DNA from 4 places in the Nocardiopsis sediminis genome. Region 1 is predicted to be linked to each of the others. Evidence: riboswitches for the same ligand, from Rfam matches in the RefSeq annotation. Region 1 holds a riboswitch; each other region holds the start of a gene.
What was found. Region 1 has a riboswitch for cobalamin ahead of ACFOVU_RS00610 (ABC transporter substrate-binding protein). Riboswitches for the same ligand answer to the same signal wherever they lie in the genome.
Positions count from the first base shown of each region.

Region 2: linked by a shared signal. The riboswitch ahead of metE (5-methyltetrahydropteroyltriglutamate--homocysteine S-methyltransferase) and the one ahead of ACFOVU_RS00610 (ABC transporter substrate-binding protein) in region 1 are both predicted to bind cobalamin.
Region 3: linked by a shared signal. The riboswitch ahead of ACFOVU_RS15625 (energy-coupling factor ABC transporter permease) and the one ahead of ACFOVU_RS00610 (ABC transporter substrate-binding protein) in region 1 are both predicted to bind cobalamin.
Region 4: linked by a shared signal. The riboswitch ahead of ACFOVU_RS25345 (putative cobaltochelatase) and the one ahead of ACFOVU_RS00610 (ABC transporter substrate-binding protein) in region 1 are both predicted to bind cobalamin.

Region 1 covers NZ_JBHSBH010000002.1:12,684-17,490, forward strand. The annotation lists gene ACFOVU_RS00595 (beta-glucosidase family protein) at 1-24, shown strand, start outside; gene ACFOVU_RS00600 (alpha/beta fold hydrolase) at 77-1,024, opposite strand; gene ACFOVU_RS00605 (hypothetical protein) at 1,157-1,642, opposite strand; cobalamin riboswitch at 1,762-1,944, shown strand; gene ACFOVU_RS00610 (ABC transporter substrate-binding protein) at 2,012-3,052, shown strand; gene ACFOVU_RS00615 (FecCD family ABC transporter permease) at 3,061-4,104, shown strand; gene ACFOVU_RS00620 (ABC transporter ATP-binding protein) at 4,127-4,807, shown strand, end outside.
Region 2 covers NZ_JBHSBH010000010.1:34,290-39,096, reverse strand. The annotation lists gene ACFOVU_RS15190 (S9 family peptidase) at 1-1,237, shown strand, start outside; cobalamin riboswitch at 1,449-1,684, shown strand; gene metE (5-methyltetrahydropteroyltriglutamate--homocysteine S-methyltransferase) at 1,801-4,116, shown strand; gene ACFOVU_RS15180 (methyltransferase domain-containing protein) at 4,218-4,807, opposite strand, start outside.
Region 3 covers NZ_JBHSBH010000010.1:140,856-145,662, forward strand. The annotation lists gene ACFOVU_RS15615 (Na+/H+ antiporter) at 1-1,022, opposite strand, end outside; gene ACFOVU_RS15620 (PepSY domain-containing protein) at 1,260-2,060, shown strand; cobalamin riboswitch at 2,482-2,693, shown strand; gene ACFOVU_RS15625 (energy-coupling factor ABC transporter permease) at 2,723-3,448, shown strand; gene ACFOVU_RS15630 (energy-coupling factor ABC transporter substrate-binding protein) at 3,445-3,783, shown strand; gene cbiQ (cobalt ECF transporter T component CbiQ) at 3,794-4,546, shown strand; gene ACFOVU_RS15640 (energy-coupling factor ABC transporter ATP-binding protein) at 4,543-4,807, shown strand, end outside.
Region 4 covers NZ_JBHSBH010000015.1:634,497-639,303, forward strand. The annotation lists gene ACFOVU_RS25335 (GNAT family N-acetyltransferase) at 1-139, shown strand, start outside; gene cobO (cob(I)yrinic acid a,c-diamide adenosyltransferase) at 154-756, opposite strand; gene ACFOVU_RS25345 (putative cobaltochelatase) at 805-2,913, opposite strand; cobalamin riboswitch at 2,970-3,098, opposite strand; gene ACFOVU_RS25350 (hypothetical protein) at 3,312-3,650, shown strand; gene ACFOVU_RS25355 (LLM class F420-dependent oxidoreductase) at 3,755-4,774, shown strand.

The sequences.
Region 1 (4,807 bases):
GCCCGCATCCCCCTGGAGGGCTGACCGTCCCCGGGCCTCTCCGCCACGTGTTACGCCCGGGAACACCTCGGACGGCTCAGCCGTCGTGGCCCGCCAGGAAGTCCAGGGCGAGCCGGGCGACGTCGGCGGGGCGTTCGGCGAGGAGTGCGTGGCCGCCGGCCAGGTGCGCGGCGCGCACGTGGGGGCTTTCGCGGGCGATGGCGGCCAGCGCCTCGTCGACCCCCCGGCGATGGGCCGCCATGAGGTCGGCGAACGGCCCCTGGCCGGGGGTGTCCTCGGTCGCGAGCACGGCCAGGGTGCGGGCGCGGGTGCGCTCATAGGCGGCGAAGATGTCGAGTTCCTCCATGGCGCGGCGGATCCGGGCCAGGGGCTCCGGCAGGGGCCGCTGGAAGCGGTGGCCGGCGCCGTCGGCCGCTGTGAGGTTGCGGTACACGCTCGCGGCGAACGACGCCTCCGATGCGCCGATCCGGCGGGCGGCGGCGCGCGCCGCCTCGGCGAGCGCCTCGGCGGCGTCGGGACCGAGGGGGTCGGCCCGCTGCGCCTCCATGGCCGAGAACGCCGCGGCCAGCCCTTCGCGCTGTTCGGCTGCGCGGTCCGGGTCCAGCCCGGGGTGGCGCTGCGCCACGCCGAGGACGGGGTGGCCGTCGAGGTTGACGGCACCGGGGCAGCGGGGGTGGCGTTCGCCCCACAGGACGGCGATCATGCCGCCGATCGACGCGCCCACCACCGCCGGCTCCGGCTCGCCGATGGCCGCGGCGACGGCCTCGATGTCGCCCAGGACGGCGTCCCATTCCCAGGGCCCGTCCCCGGAGTGCCCGCTGTTGCGCAGGTCGACAGCGACGGCCCGCCGGTGGGGGGTGAGCAGCGGAGCGACGGGCGCCCAGTCCTCCAGGGTCCCGCCGAGACCGTGCAGGAGCAGGACGGGCGGTCCCTCACCGCCGAAGTCGCGGATGGCGATGGGCACGCCGGCGGAGTCGATCACCCGGTCGCGCTCGGACGGGAGGGGGTGGCGGGTCTCGGTCATGGGATCTGATCCTCTGGTGCCTGGGGTGGGGAGCCGGACGACTGCGGGCCGGCGGAAGTCGTGTGGGGAGTGGTCGGCCGGACGGCGCGGGGCGCGCCGGCCGGGGCGGTGTGCGGCCCCGCCTGGGGGCCGTCAGGGGTCCATTCCGACGGGGCGCCCGTTGAGCCGGTCGCGCACGGATCCGGTGCGGACGCCGCCGTCGGGGTGGGGCGCGAGCTTTCCCCGCCGGACCAGGTCGTGGACGCCCTGCCGGGTGATGCCGAGCATCGCCCCGGCGACCGCGTAGGAGACCCGGACGGCTCCGGGGTGGCCGACGCGGCGCGCAACGGTCCGCCCCAAGGGCGTGGCCCACCACTGCGCGGGCGGATCGAAGGCGGTGTCGCCGGGGTAGAGCGCGGCGATGAGCCGCACCGCGGCGAAGACGGCGGCACGGTCGTCGGGGCCGAGCAGTGTCGCCGCCCACGCGTCGGCATACGCGGCGACCCGCTTGCGCACCCGCTCCACGGAGGCGTCGCCTTCGAGCAGGATCTCCAGCGGGTCGAGGAGGCGGGCGGCGGCGATGGCCCGGAGCTGGCCGGCGAGCTCGCCGTGTGCCGGGGGGCCGGCGTCGGTGTCCATGTGGTCGGTCCGCCCTCTCGTGTCCGATCGTCGACGCATTCCGGTCTGCTTGACATGAATAGTCAAGTACTTGTCGGCGTTTGTCAAGTAGTGCACGGCGGAGGGGGCGGACACCCGTGTGATAGGTTGCGGCCGCCAGTCGAACCCGTGCTTTCTCGGGTCAGGGAATCCGGTGGGAATCCGGAGCTGACGCGCAGCGGTAAGGGGGACGGGCGGGGCAGCGGCCACTGGACACATGTCCGGGAAGGCGCCTCACCCGGGTGATCCCGAGTCCGAAGACCTGCTGGCACCTCCGGGCGCCTTGCGGCGTGCGGAGGCGACACCGTTCGCCGGGCTCCGCGACCGAGCCCTCGACGCCGAAGGACCCCCATGACGGCCCCCCGCCGTACCCCACCCGCCTGCGCCCTCACCGCCGCCCTGCTCCTCGCGCCCCTCACGGCCTGCGGCCCCGGCACCGGCACCGGCACCGATGGCGCCCCGCAGGAAGCCGCCGGCTACCCCCGCACCGTCGACGACTGCGGCCGCGACGTCACCGTCGAGGCCCCTCCGCAGCGCGCCGTCTCCCTCAACCAGGGGGCGACCGAGATCCTGCTCTCCCTCGGCCTGGCCGACCGCATGGCCGGCACCGCCACCTGGACCGACCCCGTCGCCGAGGACCTCGAGGCGGCCAACGCCGAGGTCCCCCGCCTGGCCGACAACGCCCCGTCCTTCGAGCGCGTCCTGGCCGAGGAGCCCGACTTCGTCGCCGCGTCCTTCCAGGGCACCCTGGGCGAGGGCGGCGTCGCCCCCCGCGAGGACTTCGAACGGCTCGGCGTCCCCGTCTACCTCTCCCCCACCGAGTGCGGCAAGACCGACAGCGGCGAGGACGGCGCCCGCGAGGAGCCGCTGGCCATGGACGCCGTCTACACCGAGGTCCGCGACCTCGCGCACGTGTTCGGCGTCGAGGAGCGCGGCGAGGAGCTGGTGGCCGGCCTCGAGGGCCGGATGGCGGCGGCGACCGCCGATGTCGATGCCTCCGGGGTCACCCTGCTCTACTGGTTCGCCAACGCCGAGTCCCCCTACATGGCGGGCTGCTGCGGGGCCCCGGGCATCATCACCGAGGCCGTGGGCGCCCGCAACGTCTTCGACGACACCCGCGACGAGTGGCCGCAGATCAACTGGGAGACCGTGGCCGACCGCGACCCCGACGTGCTGGTCATCGGCGACCTCACCCGCGAGAGCCAGACCGCCGAGTCCGCCGCCGCCAAGATCGAGTTCCTGGAGTCCCACCCCGTCACCCGGCACCTGGACGCCGTCGAGAACGAGCGCTACGTGCTGCTGAGCGGCGCCGCCATGAACCCCTCGATCCGCACGGTCGAGGGCGTCGAGCAGGTGGCCGAGGCGCTGCGCGGCTTCGGGCTCGCCGGCTGAGCGGGCGCATGTCCCGCCCCCGAGCCCTCGCACCCCCCGGTGCGGGGCGCGCGGCCGTCCTGGCGTGCGGCGGCCTCGTGCTGCTCGCCGCCTCGGTCGCCACCGCCATCACGATCGGCCCCGCGGGCATCGCCGTCGGCGACGTCTGGGCGGTCGTCGCCGCGCGCGCCGGCTGGGGCGCGTCGGGGCTGACGCCGATCCGCGAGGGCATCGTGTGGGAGCTGCGGCTGCCCCGCACGGTGCTGGCCGCGGTGTGCGGCGCCGGCCTGGGGGTGTGCGGCGCGATCATGCAGTCGCTGCTGCGCAACCCGCTCGCCGACCCGTTCGTGCTCGGCATCTCCTCGGGCGCCTCCACCGGCGCGGTGCTGGTGGCCGTGCTGGGGGTGGGCGGCGGGGCGGTGTCGCTGTCGGCGGGCGCGTTCGCCGGGGCGGCGGCCTCCTTCGCGCTCGTCCTGGTGCTCGGCTTCGCCGCCGGCGGGACGACCGACCGCGTCGTGCTGTCGGGGGTGGCGGCCATGCAGCTGTTCTCCGCGCTCACGTCGGTCATCGTGCTGTCCTCCGCCGACGCCGAGCAGACCCGGGGCGTGCTGTTCTGGCTGCTGGGCTCGCTGAGCGGCGCCGGCTGGACCGATGTGGGGCTGTGCGCCGGCGTGCTGGCGGCGGTGCTGCTGGTGTGCGCGGCCAACGCGTCGGCGCTCGACGCGTTCGCCTTCGGCCACGACGCCGCGGCGTCCCTGGGGGTTCCGGTCGCCCGGACGCGGCTGCTGCTGCTCACCGCGACCGCGCTGCTGACCGCGACCCTTGTGAGCGCGGCCGGCGCGATCGGGTTCGTGGGGCTGGTGCTGCCGCACGCGGCCCGCGCGGTCGCCGGCCCCGGCCACCGCCTGCTGCTGCCGGCCACGGCGCTGGCCGGGGCGGTCTTCCTGGTGTGGGTCGACACCGCCGCCCGCACCGTCCTGGACCCGCAGGAGCTGCCGGTGGGCGTGGTCACCTCGCTCATCGGGGTCCCGGCGTTCGTGTTCATCCTCTACCGGAGCCGGCGGTGGCGGTGACCGGCGGGAACGGGAGGCGGCGGTGAGCCTGCGCGCCGAGGCGGTGTCGTGGCGGGCGGACGGGCGGCTGATCGTCGACGGCATCAGCCTGGAGCCGGCGCCCGGCTCCACGGTGGGCCTGCTGGGGCCCAACGGGTCGGGCAAGTCGACGCTGCTGCGGCTGCTCGCGGGGGTGCGGCCGACGTCGTCGGGGGTCGTCACGCTCGACGGCGCCCCGATGGCCGAGGTGGGCCGCAGGGCGGCGGCGCGGCGGATCGCGGTGGTGGAGCAGCACGCCGCGACCGAGGTGGACCTGAGCGTGCGCGACGTGGTGCGACTGGGCCGCATCCCCCACCGGCGGGCGTGGTCGGCGCCGTCGGCGGCCGACGACGCGGCGGTGCGCTCCGCCCTGGCCCACACCGGGCTGGCCGACCGGGCCGACCGGTCCTGGCACACGCTGTCGGGCGGCGAGCGGCAGCGGGTGCAGATCGCCCGCGCGCTGGCGCAGGAGCCGCGCGAGCTGCTGCTGGACGAGCCGACCAACCACCTCGACATCCACCACCAGCTGGAACTGCTGGCGCTGGTCGTCCGCACCCCGGTGACCGGCGTGATCGCCCTGCACGACCTCAACCTGGCCGCGATGTTCTGCGACCAGGTGGTGGTCCTGAACGAGGGCCGGGTGGTGGCGGCGGGCACGCCGTCTCAGGTGCTCACCGAGGAGCTG
Region 2 (4,807 bases), on a different contig from region 1:
GATCGGGTCGTCGCGCGGCTCGGACCGCACTCGCCTGGTCCGGGTCGATCTGGACACCGGCGAGCAGATCGGGGGGGACGGCCACCCCTTCTTCGACCTGGACACCCCCCGCCCCGAGGCCGACCCGCGCTTCCCGTCCTCGCTGATCCTGCACCCGGGCACCGGGGACCTCCTCGGTGCCCGCTACCTCGGTGCCCGTCAGGAGATCCACGCGCTCGACCCGCACTTCGCCACGGTGCTGCCGCGGCTGGCCGAGCTGTCCGACGGCGACCTGGCCCACGTCTCCTGCGACGCCACGGCGCAACGGTGGGTGGTGGACTTCACCCACGACCGCGATCCCGGTGTCACCTGGTTCTACGACCACGCCACAGGGCAGGCGCGCCGCCTGTTCCGGCCGTTCCCGCACCTCGACCCAGCCCGGCTGTCCCCGGTCACCCCGATCACCGTCACCGCCCGCGACGGACTTGCCCTGCCCTGCCACCTCACCCTACCGGCCGGGGCCGAGCCGCGCGGCCTGCCGACCGTGCTGCTGGTGCACGGCGGACCGTGGTACCGCGACAGCTGGGGCTACGACCCGGAGGTCCAACTCCTGGCCAACCGCGGCTACGCGGTGCTCCAGGTCGACTTCCGCGGCTCCACCGGCTACGGCAAGGCCCACACCCAGGCCGCGATCGGCCAGTTCGCCGGGCGCATGCACGACGATCTGATCGACGCCTTGGACTGGGCGGTCGCGCAGGGCCACACCGACCCGGACCGGGTCGCGATCTACGGCTGCTCCTATGGCGGCTACGCCGCACTCGTCGGGGCCGCGTTCACCCCGGACCGGTTCGCCGCCGCCATCAGCTACACCGGCATGTCCGACCTCGCCGACCTCATCCGGTCGGTCGTTCCGGTCGCCCGCAACGCCATCGAGAACAGCTACCTGCGCTACATCGGCGACCCCGACGACCCCCGCCAGGAGGCCGACATGCTCGCCCGCTCACCCATCAGCCGGGTCGACGACATCACCGCACCGGTGCTGCTGATCCACGGAGCCAACGATGTCCGCGTCGCCCGCCGCCACTCCGACCGCATCGCCGATGCGCTTCGCTCCCGCGGCGCCGAGGTCGAGTACCTGCTGAATGAGGCCGAGGGCCACTGGTTCATCAACCCCGACAGCAACATCGAGCTGTACCGCACCATCGAGCGCTTCCTGGCCCGGCACCTGGGCGGACGACGGTCGTCGGCCACGTCCTGATCGACGGCGGGCGGTCTCTTCATCCGCGCCTGCCATCCCGGGCCCAGGCCGGTGGCCGCCGGTCAGCGCACCGGCCTGGGCCCGGCGCCGAGGTCGGCGTGCATCTTCATGGTGGAAGCAGCCGCGTCACACTTCTTCGACTGCAACTCATTTTTCGTCGCGATCCGCTCACACGGGCGGATCGAGGCCCTGAAGCCCGGCTGCCAACCGCTACAGTGGCAGGGCAGCTGGTTCGGCCGCCGCACGGAATCACGGCGGTGGCCGAGGTAAGAGGGAACCCGGTGCGAATCCGGGACTGCCCCGCAGCGGTGAGTGGGAACGACCGCCGTCAGTCTCCGCGGAGACCAGCACTGAGCCCAGCCGGCTCGGGAAGCGATGGCCAGTAGGAACCCGGCGTGCGCCGGAACGCCCACGAGTCCGAAGACCTGCCCGCTGTGCGCCCCACGACCGTGGGGTGCAGGCCGAGACCTCGCGGGTGGGTCGTCGCCGGATCGCGATCGCGTGCCGGTCGCGCTTCGTCACGCGCTCCCGCAGGTCCACGCGGACTCGCGAAGGAGAGCCCCGTGACCCAGACCACTGCGACCAGCCGCGCCACCGTGCACGGCTACCCGCGCCAGGGCGCCCACCGGCAACTGAAGAAGGCGACCGAGTCCTACTGGGCAGGCCGCATCGACGCCCACACCCTGCTCGGAACCGCCCGTGAGCTGCGGCTGCACAACCTGACGCAGCTGCGCGACGCCGGCATCGACGAGATCCCGAGCAACGACTTCTCGTTCTACGACCACGTCCTGGACACCGCCTGGATGCTCGGCGCCATCCCCGAGCGGCACCTCGCCGCCGTCCCGGACACAACGAGCACCGCCGGCAGGCTCGACCGCTATTTCGCGATGGCGCGCGGTACCGCAGACGCCCACCCGCTGGAGATGACGAAGTGGTTCGACACGAACTACCACTACCTCGTCCCCGAGATCGGGCCCGGCACCCGCTTCACCCTCGACCCGGGCAAGCCCCTCGGTGAATTCGCGGAGGCCTTGGAGCAGGGCGTGCAGACCCGTCCGGTGCTCCTCGGCCCGGTCACCTTCCTGCTGCTGGCCAAGGACCCGACCGGTACCGAGGGGTTCCGGCCCCTGGACCTGCTCGACCAGGTGATCCCGCTGTACGCCGACCTGCTGCGGCGCCTGCACGAAGCGGGCGCGCAGTGGGTCCAGCTCGACGAACCCGCGCTCGTCACCGACCAGCCGGCCGAGGTGCTGGCCAAGGTCGCCGACACCTACGCCACCCTGGCGGCCGCGACCGCGCGCCCCAAGATCGTGGTCGCCTCCTACTTCGACAGGCTCGGCGACGCGCTGCCGGTGCTGGCCACGTCGGCCGTCGAGGGCCTGGCCCTGGACTTCACCAACGCCGCCGCGGCCAACCTCGGCGGCCTCGCCGCCGCCGGCGGCATGCCGGGCAAACGCCTGATCGCCGGGGTCGTCAACGGGCGCAACATCTGGGCCGCGGACCTGAGCGCCGCCTTGAGCACCCTGGGCACACTGCTCGGGCTGGCCGGTTCCGTGGACGTCTCGGCATCCTGCTCGCTGCTGCACGTGCCGCTGGACGTGACCCTGGAAACCGGCCTCGACCCCGAGATCGCCGGCTGGCTGTCGTTCGCCAGGCAGAAGCTCGACGAAATCGTCACACTGCGACGCGGCCTGACCGAAGGCCGCACCGCGATCAGCGACATCCTGCACACCAACCAAAGCCGCCTGGCCTCCCGCGCGGCGTCGCCGATCGTGCGGGTCCCGGCCGTGCGCGACCGGGTCGCCGCGGTCACCGACGCCGACCTGCACCGCATCAGCCCCTATGCCACGCGCCGCCAAGCCCAGCAGGGCCGACTGCGCCTGCCCGAGCTGCCGACGACCACGATCGGCTCGTTCCCGCAGACGCAGGAGCTGCGCACGGCCCGCGCGGCCCTGCGCGCCGGCACGCTCGACCACGCCGCCTACCGCGACGCCATGCGGGCCGAGATCCGCGCCGTCATTGCCGAGCAGGAGCGAATCGGCCTGGACGTGCTGGTCCACGGCGAGCCCGAACGCAACGACATGGTCCAGTACTTCGGTGAGCAGCTCACCGGGTTCCTGGCCACCCGGCACGGCTGGGTCCAGTCGTATGGGACCCGCTACGTGAGGCCGCCGCTCATCGTCGGCGATGTCTCGCGCCCGGCGCCGATGACCGTCGAGTGGGCCGCCTACGCCCAGAGCCTGACCGAGCGGCCGGTCAAAGGCATGCTGACCGGCCCGGTCACCATGCTCGCCTGGTCGTTCGTGCGCGACGACCAGCCCGAAGGCGACACCGCCCGCCAGGTCGCCGTCGCCCTGCGCGACGAGGTTCTCGACCTGGAGCGCGCGGGGATCTCGATCATCCAGGTCGACGAACCCGCCCTGCGCGAGACCCTGCCGCTGCGTACCGCCGACCGCGCGGCCTACCTGGACTGGGCCGTCGCCGCGTTCCAGCTGTCCACCGCGGGTGTGCGGGACGACACCCAGATCCACACGCACATGTGTTACGCCGAGTTCGGCGACGTCCTGGCGGCCATCATCGACATGGACGCCGACGTGATCAGCCTGGAGGCCGCGAGGTCGGCCATGGCGATCGTCGCCGATCTGGCCCGCGCCGGATACGCCAACGAGGCCGGGCCCGGCGTCTGGGACATCCACTCCCCGCGCGTCCCCTCCGTCGAAGAGATCGTGGGCCACCTCCGCACCGCCGTCGGCGCGTTCCCGCCCGGCCGGCTGTGGGTCAACCCCGACTGCGGGCTCAAGACCCGCGGCTACCCCGAGGTGCGGGCCACCCTCGCCAACCTGGTCGAGGCCACCGGCCACCTGCGGGCCCGGCCGTGACGAGCTGACCGCTTTCCCCGCGGCGGGCGGCCACCCGCCCGCCGCGGCGCCCGCACAGCGCCCGGCCCGGTATGACCACGTCGACCGGCCAGCGCGACCGGCTATCCCTGCGCGGCGACGAGGAACATCGGCACCGCCACGAAGATCCGGTTCGTGCGGGCGCGCTCGGCCTGCTCGGCGAGCCAGCTCTCCTCGTCGGTGATCCGGTGCAGCAGGGCGAGCGCGGTGTCATCGGTGAACACACTGGTGCGCACCTCGACGACCGGGTCGGTGAACCCGGCATCGAGCAGGAGGTTGCGGTACCTCCGGGCCACGCGCGGCGATGGGAGGGAGTCCGCCTTCGCGTGGACCAGCCGGCGGGTGGTCTCCGGTTCGTCGGAGTCGATGACGATCGTGTCCCAGTCCTGGCCGAGCAGCACGACCCGGCCGCCCGGGGCGAGCACCCGGCGGGCCTCGGCCACGGCGCGCACGGGGTCGGTAAGCGTGTGCAGTACCTTGTCCGCGCGGTAGCCGGCAATCGACCCGGACTCCAGCGGCAGCCGGTAGGCATCGCCGACGTGGAACTCGCCGGAGGGCCAGCGTTGCCGGGCCGCCGCGATCATCTCGGGGTCGTGATCGACGCCGACCGCGCGGGCCCCGAGCTCGGCCAGCTCGGCGACCGCGCGGCCGCCGCCGCAGCCGACGTCGGCCA
Region 3 (4,807 bases), on a different contig from region 1:
GCGCGGTTGCTGATCCGCCGCAGCCGCTGCTGGGGCCGGCGGTCGACCAGTCGGATCGTGTAGGCGGCGACGATGAGGAAGGCGAAGCGCACGGCGACGATCACCACCCAGACGACCACGACGCCGGCCAGCGCCGCCCACAGGTCGGTGCTGACCAGGGCGCGCAGCGTCGTCTGCGCCTCGATCCCCACCAGGACGAACAGCGCCGCGTTGATCAGGAAGGTCGCCAGCGTCCAGAACGCGATGGTCTGCTGACGGGTGGCGGCCACCCCGATGCGCGGCCCGACCCGGCTCATCACCAGCCCGCAGACCACCACGGCCAGCACACCGGAGGCCTCGGCGAGTTCGGCGAGCAGGAAGGCGCAGAACGGGATCAGCAGGATCAGCACGTTGCCGAGGAGGGGATCGGTGACGCGGCGCCGCGCCAGGACGCCGAGCCAGGCGATCAGCGCACCGGCGGCGATGCCCCAGGCGTAGGCGAGGGCGACCCGCCCGCCGATGCCGCCGGCGCTGAAGGGCTCCGATCCGACCGTGACGCCCACGGCGATGCCGTAAAGTACCAGCGCAGTACCGTCGTTGACCAGGCTCTCGGCTCTGAGCGCGGTGACGGTGCGGCGCGGCAGGCACCCGGAGAGGGCGGCGACCGCGGTGGCGTCGGTGGGGGCGACCGCCGCGCCCAGAACCCACGCCGGCCCCCACGGCAGGCCGAGGGCGTGCGCGGTGACCGCCACGGCGGCGGCGGTGACGACCACCAGCAGCGTGCTGTTGAGGACGATGCCGCGCAGCGTCGCGCGGATCTCCCGCAGCGACGTGGTCAGCGCCTCCCAGTAGAGCAGGGCGGGCAGGAACACCAGCAGCATCAGCTCGGGCGGCAGGTGGATCCGGCGCAGAGCGGGCACGAACCCGAGCGCGATCCCGGCCAACAGCAGGAGCACCGGCGCCGCGACCCCGGTGCGCCGCGACAGCCCGCCGCACACGAGGATGACCGCGCCCAGCATCACCACCAGCTCCAGAGCCGCCACAGGTCCTCCCCCCGCGATCATCATCCGCCCGGCGGGCAACGGGGCCGGGCCGCGACACTCTCACCCGGGGCGGTGCGAAGCGGGGGAGCCGCCCGAGGCAGGGGCCGGGACGCCCCTCGAGATCAGGATGAAGAGCGGCCCAATCTCAGAATGAAGAGGGGCTCAGACCACTTTCATCCCCTCCTCATCGCGGTGCCGGATGCTGGAACCCCGAACCACCGCTGACAAGGAGTTGCCATGCGCGCCAGGACGACGATCCTCCTCTCCTCCGCCGCCGGGCTGCTGGCCGCCGGAGCCGGGGCCTACGTACTGGCCGGTGATCCCGAACAGCCGGCGGACCCGATCCGGGTCAGCGCGGTCACCGCGGGCGGCGCGTCGAACGGAGCGCCTGCCGATGCGGGCGCGTCGAATGGGGCGCCTGCGGATGCGGGCGCGTCGAACGGCGCACCTGCCCATGCCGGTGCGTCGACGCAGCCGGCCGCCGGGACCGAGCAGCTCACGGGCGTGCTCAGCGCCGGGGACGACCCCGACGACTGGCGGGTGGCGGACGTCGACGTCGACTTCGGCCCCGAGGAGTGGCTGCTGACGAACCCGGAGGCCGGCGACCTCGACGGCGACGGCACCACCGACCCGGTCTTGGACGAACTGCGCGCACTTGAGGGCCGGGAGGTCACCCTGGACGTGCGCTATGACGATGACGACCACGATGATGACGACCGCGACGACGATGGCGATCGCGACGATGACGACGACAATCGCGACGCCGACGCCTTCACGATCAACGGGACCACCTTCCGTGCCCCCGAGGGCCCCGCCCCGTGGCAGAACACGGGTGACAGCCCCGAAGCCGACCGCGACACGGTCGCCACCGCCGCCGAGCAGGCGATCGGCGACGGCGCCCAGGCCACCGAGGTGGAGCGCACCGACGAGGACGGCTGGGAAGGCTGGGAGGCCGAGGTCCGCGCCGCCGACGGCCGGGAACACGACGTCCTCCTCGACGCCGCCGGCGAGGTCATCGACACCCGCACCGACGACTGAACCCGCGACGTCCGCCAAGAGGCCCCGCGAAGTACCCGATCACCGGCAAGGTGATCGGGCCCGGCGGCCGCCCCGAGGACACGGTTTCGGGCGCGCCGGGCTTTTCCAGCCGACGAACGGAACCCACGCGACCTCGGGCGCGGACTCCGGAGTGAACGGCATGGACGGGCCGGTGAGCGGGGCGCCTTCCGCCGGGGCCGACGATGCCCCGATCCCGGCGAGCGGTAAGGGCCCGGTGAATGCACAGGTTCGGGGCCGGTCGCCTTCTCCGATGAGGGCTGAACCCCGTCACGACCGGGCCGGCCGACCGCCGTATCCGGGCGACGGAGGGCTCGCCGGCCGGCCGACGGTGTCGGTACCCCCTCGCCTGCGCCGCACCCCCGGTGCGGAGACGGGCTATTGCGCGGGACCATATGCCGCCGTACTGTCGTGGGGCCGTGGTGTTCGGGAAGTCCGGTGGGAAACCGGCGCGGCCCTCGCCACTGTGAACGGGTAGTCCGATGCCCCGTCCCACCGCCTCCGGCGGTGCGGGCGGCGACGGTCACTGGAGGCGCCTGCGAGGGCGTCGCCGGGAAGGCCGGCGGAGGGCGCTGACCCGCAAGCCAGGAGACCGGCCACGGCGTGACGACCGTCCACGAGGTGCTGGAGATGGGTCTCCTGATATGCATATCGCCGAAGGCTTTCTGCCGTGGCAGCACGCAGCCGCCTGGACCGCTGCGTCCGCCCCTTTCGTCGTCCACGGCGTACGGTCCCTGACCGCCGCCGTCCGCGCCGACCCCGACGCCAAACTGCTCATCGGCGCCTCCGGCGCCTTCTGCTTCGTCCTGTCCGCCCTGAAGATCCCCTCGGTGACGGGCAGCTGCTCGCACCCCACCGGCGCCGGCCTGGGGGCGATCCTCTTCCGGCCGCCCGTCATGGCGGCCCTCGGCACGATCACCCTGCTGTTCCAAGCGCTGCTCCTGGCACACGGCGGGCTGACCACGCTCGGCGCCAACGTGTTCTCCATGGCGGTGGTGGGCCCGTGGGTGGGCTACGGGGCCTACCGGCTGGTCCGCGCGGCCACCCGCTCCCTCCCCGAGACGACGGCGCTGGGGGCCGCGGTGTTCACCGGCGCGGCCCTGGCGAGCCTGAGCACCTACACGGTCACCAGCCTCCAGCTCGCCCTGGCCTTCCCCGATCCGGCGGGCGGCCTCGTCGGGTCGTTCGTGAAGTTCGGCGCGATCTTCTCCGTCACTCAGGTGCCGCTCGCGGTCATCGAAGGCCTGGTGACCGTGGTGATCATGCGGCTGCTGACCACCGCGAGCCGCGGCGAGCTGCTGCGCCTGGGCGTGCTGCGCGCGGCCGGCGGCCCCGCGGCCCCGGCGGCGGCCGACGGAAAGGCGGTGTGACCGTGCCCAAGACCTCGACGACCTGGCTCCTGGTGGCGGCGGTCGCCGCCATCGCCGTGCTGCCCCTGCTGATCGGTGCGGGCGACCACCTCGCCGAGCCCTTCACCGGGGCCGACGGGCAGGCCGAAGACGCCGTCACCGAGCTGCGCCCCGGCTACGAACCCTGGTTCGCCCCGCTCTACGAGGCCCCCTCCGGCGAGGTCGAATCCGGCCTGTTCGCCCTCCAGGCGGCCATCGGCGCGGGGGTGATCGGCTACTACTTCGGCGCCGCCCGGACCCGTAGCCGGCTGCGCGCGGAGCGGTCGCCCGATCCGGGCACACGCGACTCCGGCTGACCGGCGCGGCATGCTCGCGATCGACGCGGCCGCCTACCGCAGCCCGTGGCGGCGGGTCCACCCCGCCGCCAAGGGGGCCTTCTTCGGCGGCCTGCTCCTATGCGCGCTGACGCTGCCGGCCTGGCCGGGCGCCCCACTGACGGCGGCGGTCGCGCTGGCGGCGGCCCTCGGCCCGGCGCAGGTGCCGCCGCGGGCCTTCGCCCGGGCGGCGTGGGCACCGTTGGCGTTCATCCTCACCGGCGCGGCGACCCTGCTGGTGGGGGTCGGGGGCGGCGACGGGCTTCTCGCGTGGACGCCCGACGGAACCGCCTGGGCCGCGGAGATCAGTGCCCGCGCCGCGGCGGCACTCGTGTGCCAGCTCGGCTTCGCCTTCACCACCCCGCTGGCCGAGCTGCTGCCGCGGCTTACCGCCATCGGCCTGCCGACCGCGCTGGTGGAGGTCGTGGCGTTGGTCTACCGCATGCTGTTCGTCGCCCTGGACACCGCCCGGCGCATCGGCGCCGGGCAGGCCGCGCGCCTGGGCTACAGCGGGCGGCGTGCGCGGCTGCGGTCCCTGGGGTCGCTGGGCGCCGCGCTGTTCATCCGTTCCTACGATCGCGCGCGGCGCATGCAGCACGGGCTGGAATGCCGGGGCTACACCGGCGAGCTGCGCGTGCTGTTGGACCCGCTGCCGCTGCGCCCGGCCGCCGTTGCCGCGTGCGCCGCGCCCCCGCTGCTGGTCGCCGCGGCGACCCTCGCCTACACCTATGGAGTCCGCCCGTGACCGACGGAGCCCCGGCCGTCCCCGCCGCTCCCGCCGTGCTCTCCGGGCACGGCCTCACCTTCGGCTACGACGGGGCCGCGCCGGTGTTCACCGGGCTGACGGTCGAGGCCGCCGCCGGCGAGGTCCTGGCCGTCCTGGGGCCCAACGGAGGCGGCAAGACCACGCTGCTGCGGCTGCTGGCCGGCAGCCTGACCCCGGACGCCGGCGAGGTGCGGCTCGACGGTGTCCCGGTGACACGCGGTCGCACCGGGCGGGACGCGC
Region 4 (4,807 bases), on a different contig from region 1:
CACCGCCAACACCGGGTCGCGCGCCGTTGCCGAGCGCGCGGGGTTCACCTTCGAGGGCGTCGAGCGCAGCGCGATGCCCCTGCACACGGGGCGCACCGATCTCGCCGTCTACAGCCTGATCCCCGCCGACCTGGGCTGATCCCGTCTCCGGGGTCACCATTCGATGCCGCGCTGGCCCTTCTGCCCGGCGTCCATGGGGTGCTTGACCTTGGCCATCTCGGTGACGAGGTCGGCGGCGGCCAGCAGCCGCGGGTCGGCGTCGCGCCCGGTGATGACCACGTGCTGGGCGCCGGGGCGGTCGCGCAGCGTCGCCACGACGTCGTCGACGTCCACCCACCCCCACTTCATCGGGTAGGTGAACTCGTCGAGGACGTAGAGCCGGTAGGTCTCGGCGGCCAGCTCCCGCTTGATCTGCGCCCACCCTTCGGCGGCGTCGGCGGCGTGGTCGGGCTCGGTCCCGGGGCGCCGGATCCACGACCAGCCCTCGCCCATCTTGTTCCAGGTGACCCGGCCGCCCTCCCCGGAGTCGCCCAGGACGCGCAGCGCGCGCTCCTCGCCGATGCGCCACTTGGCGGACTTCACGAACTGGAACACCCCGATGTCCCAGCCCTGCGCCCAGCAGCGGGTGGCGAGGCCGAACGCCGCGGTGGACTTCCCCTTTCCGGGGCCGGTGTGCACCATCAGCAGCGGCCGGTTGCGGCGCTGGCGGGTGGTGAGCCCGTCGTCGGGCACGTGGGTCGGTACGCCCTTCGGCATGTCTCGTCGTTCTCCTTGCTGCGGTTGATCCGTTGCCGTCGCGAGGTGTCAGGCGGCGCCGCGCGCGTGCCGGACCAGGCCGCTCAGCGTGTCGGCGCGCAGCTCCTCCAGCGGCACGGGGACGGCGTCCATGGCGGCGGCGAGCCGGTGCGCCATGCCCAGGCGCACGGGCCCCGACTCGCAGTCGACGACGACGCTGCGGACCCCCTCGGCGCGGATCAGCGCGCCCGCCCGCTGGGCGTCGCCGAACCCGCCGTGGGTGGCGCGGCCGTCGGTGACGACCACGAGCAGGGGGCGCCGCCGCGGGTCGCGCAGGCGCTCGATGCGCAGCACGTCGGCGCAGCGGAGCAGGCCGGCCGCCAGCGGGGTGCGGCCGCCTGTGCGCAGGTCGCGCAGGCGGCGGGCGCCCGCCTCGACCGACGAGGTCGGCGGCAGGTCGAGTTCGGCGCCGCGCCCGCGGAAGGTCACCAGGCCGACCTTGTCCCGGCGCTGGTAGGCGTCGAGCAGCAGGCTCAGGACGGCCCCCTTGACGGCGCGCATGCGCTGCCGGGCGGCCATGGAGCCGCTGGCGTCGACGCAGAAGAGCACGAGGTTGCCCTCGCGCCCCTCGCGCACGGCCTCCCGCAGGTCGGAGCGGTGCACGATGAGGCCGCGGCCGTCGCGCCCGCGTGCGCGCTGGTGCGGGGCCGCGGCGTTCACGGTGGCGGCGAGGTGCAGCGCGCCCATGCGTTCGGCGGGGACGCGGGCGCCGGTGGTGCGCCCCAGGGGCGTCTCGGCGCGCGAGCGGCGGCCGGGGGCACCGGCGCCGGTTCCGGGGACGCTGAAGAGCCGGGGCCGGTAGGCGGGCGCGGCTTCGGCGGGGGTGCCGTCGCCCCCGGAGGGGTCGCCGGAACCGGCGCCGGACGGCGGTCCGCCGTCCCGGGGGTTTCCGGTGCCTTCGGTGCCCGGAGGCCGCGGCCCGGCGGCGCCGGGCGCCGCGGAACCGTCCGGCTGCGGCCGGGGGCCGGGGCCGTCGGCGGGTCCGGCGCCGTCCGCGGCTCCCGGGTCGGACTCCCCCGCTCCGGCGGGGCTTTCGGGGCCGTCGCCCGGAGCGCCGTCCGGCCCGGCGGGGCCGCCATCGGGGGGTTCGGGGTCGTCGTCGCCGGCGTCGTCGAGCGCCTGCCGGAGGCGGTCCTCGTCGAGGCCCGGGGCGTCGAAGGGGTCGCGCCGGCGGCGGTGGGGCAGGGCCAGGCGGGCGGCGTCGCGGACGTCGTCGCCGGTGACCTCGGTGCGGCCGCGCCACGCGGCCAGGGCCATGGCGGCGCGGGCGGTGACGATGTCGGCGCGCAGGCCGTCGACCTCGAAGGCCGCGCAGACCGCGGTGACCTGGCGCAGAGCGGCGTCGGACAGGGCCACGCCGGGCAGGCGCGTGCGCGCGGCGCGGATGCGGGCGGCCAGCTCGGCCTCCTCGCCCGCGTGGCGGGCGGCGAAGCCGGCGGGATCGGCCTCGTAGGCGAGCCTGCGGCGCACGACCTCGGCCCGCTCGGCGGGGTCGCGGGTCGCGGCGACCTCCACGGTCAGGCCGAACCGGTCGAGCAGCTGAGGGCGCAGCTCGCCCTCCTCGGGGTTCATCGTGCCCACGAGCAGGAACCGGGCCGCGTGGCGCACCGACACGCCCTCGCGCTCGACGTGCGACGTCCCCATCGCGGCGGCGTCGAGCAGCAGGTCGACCAGGTGGTCGTGGAGGAGGTTGACCTCGTCGACGTAGAGGACGCCGCGGTGCGCCGCCGCGAGCAGCCCCGGCTCGAACGCCTTGACGCCCTCGGTGAGCGCGCGTTCGAGGTCGAGGGAGCCGGCGAGGCGGTCCTCGCTGGCGCCGACGGGCAGTTCGACCAGCCGCGCCGCACGCTGTTCGGCGGCGGCGCCGGTGTCGTGGGGGCCGTCGGGGCAGCCGGTGTCGGGGGCGGCGGGGTCGCAGGAGAACCGGCAGCCGGGGACGACGCCGATCCCGGGCAGGAGCGCGGCCAGGGCGCGCACCACGGTCGACTTGGCGGTCCCCTTCTCGCCGCGGACCAGCACCCCGCCGACAGCGGGCGACACCGCGTTGAGCAGCAGGGCGAGCTTGAGGTCGTCCATTCCGACGACCGCTGTGAAGGGGTAGCGAGCGGAAGCGCCCACGCTGTTCGGTCCTTCCTCGGGAGTCCACGCCCATAGGGGTCGGTCATGGCGCCGGGCAGTCTCCTGGCTCCCAGATCGCCGCTCCCCCGCCGCCTTCCCGCCGGGACTTCCGGCAGTGGCGATGGTCGCGGGTTCGCTCCCTGGTCACAGTGGCGGGACCGCCCCGGATTCACACCGGGTTCCTGCCGACGGCGGGGCATCACGTCGCCCGCCGGTCGGCGCCGCCCACCACGATCTCACACGCCCTCGCGGCGCCTCCGGCCGCCGGGTGCCTCCGGCCGGCCCGCGAAACCGGCCCGGAATCGGCCGAACCGCCCGGACCGGATTGGCGTCCCATGATGTATCCCGCCGCCGTGAACGCACCCGGCGCGGGCCGTGATGGAGAGGAAGGAGCAGGCGTGGGCGTGATCGAAATGGGCTTCACCGTCGTGGCGGCCGGAGTCGTGGTGCTGCTGATCGTCAGGATCGCCGGCCGGGCCCTCAACCGCTCGGGCGGGCGCACGCCGCCCCGGCGACGGGCACGCGGCAGCGGCTATGCGGGCGGCGACTACAGCGGTGGCTGGAGCTCCGGAGGCGACGGCGGCAAAGAGGCGCACCACGGCGGATCGAGCAGCGGCGGTGACGGCGGCGGCTGGTTCAGCTGGGGCGGGGGCGACAGCGGCGGAGGCGGCTGGGGCGGCGGAGACAGTGGAGGCGGCGGAGGGGGCGGGGACGGCGGCGGAGGCGGAGGCGGCTGAGCCCCCCGCCAACGGACGCGGCGGACCGCCGGCACCCCTTTCCTCGAACTGAAACACGTTCTAGTATGCGCCCCAGGGGCGCGACGACGAATGAGGGAGCGCCGGTGGCCGACGATCTGGAACTGGGTCTCGCCGTGGGCTACTGGGGGGCCGCAGCCGACGACGCGACGGAGACCGTCCGGGCGGCCGAAGCACTCGGCTACACGTCGGTGTGGACCGCCGAAGCCTACGGATCCGACGCCTTCACCCCCCTGGCGTGGTACGGCGCCCGGACCCGCGACATCGGGCTCGGCACCGCGATCGCCCAGATGTCGGCGCGCACCCCGGTGGCCACCGCCATGCACGCCCTCACCCTGGACCACCTCTCCGGCGGCCGGCTGCGGCTGGGCATCGGGGTGTCGGGGCCCCAAGTGGTGGAGGGCTGGTACGGCCGCCCCTTCCCCCGCCCGTTGCAACGGACCCGCGAGTACATCGACATCATGCGGCAGGTCTGGCGGCGCGAGGCGCCCGTGACCGGCGACGGCCCGCACCACCCGCTGCCCTACCCCGGCGGCGCCGGCCTGGGCAAGCCGCTCAAGTCGATCACCCACCCGCTGCGCCCGCGCATCCCGGTGTACCTGGGCGCCGAGGGCCCCAAGAACGTGGCCCTGGCGGCGGAGATCGCCGACGGCTGGGTCCCGATGTTCTACCACCCGCGGCTCAGCCCCCCGCTGTACGCCGACGCGCTCGCCGCCGCCCCCGCCGGCTTCGACATCGCCTGCACGGTCACGGTGGTCGAGCACGCCGACACCAGCGAGGCGCTGCGGCTGGCGAAGGCGCCCTACGCCTTCTACATCGGGGGCATGGGCGCCCGCGAACGCAACTTCCACCTCGACCTGTTCGTCCGGCTCGGCTTCGCCGAGGAGGCGCACAAGGTGCAGGACCTGTTCCTGGCGGGGCGCCGGGCCGAGGCCGTCGACGCCGTGCCCGACGAGCTCGCCGACGGCCTGGCCCTGGTGGGGCCGCTGCCGCGGATCGCCGAACGCCTCCAGGCCTGGCGCGAGAGCCCGGTGACGACCCTGCTGCTCGCGGGGGTGCGCGACGAGCCGCGGCTGCGGGCGCTGCGCGATCTCGTGAAGGGCTGACGCAGGGGCCGGTCTGCGGGGATGCTGTCAGCT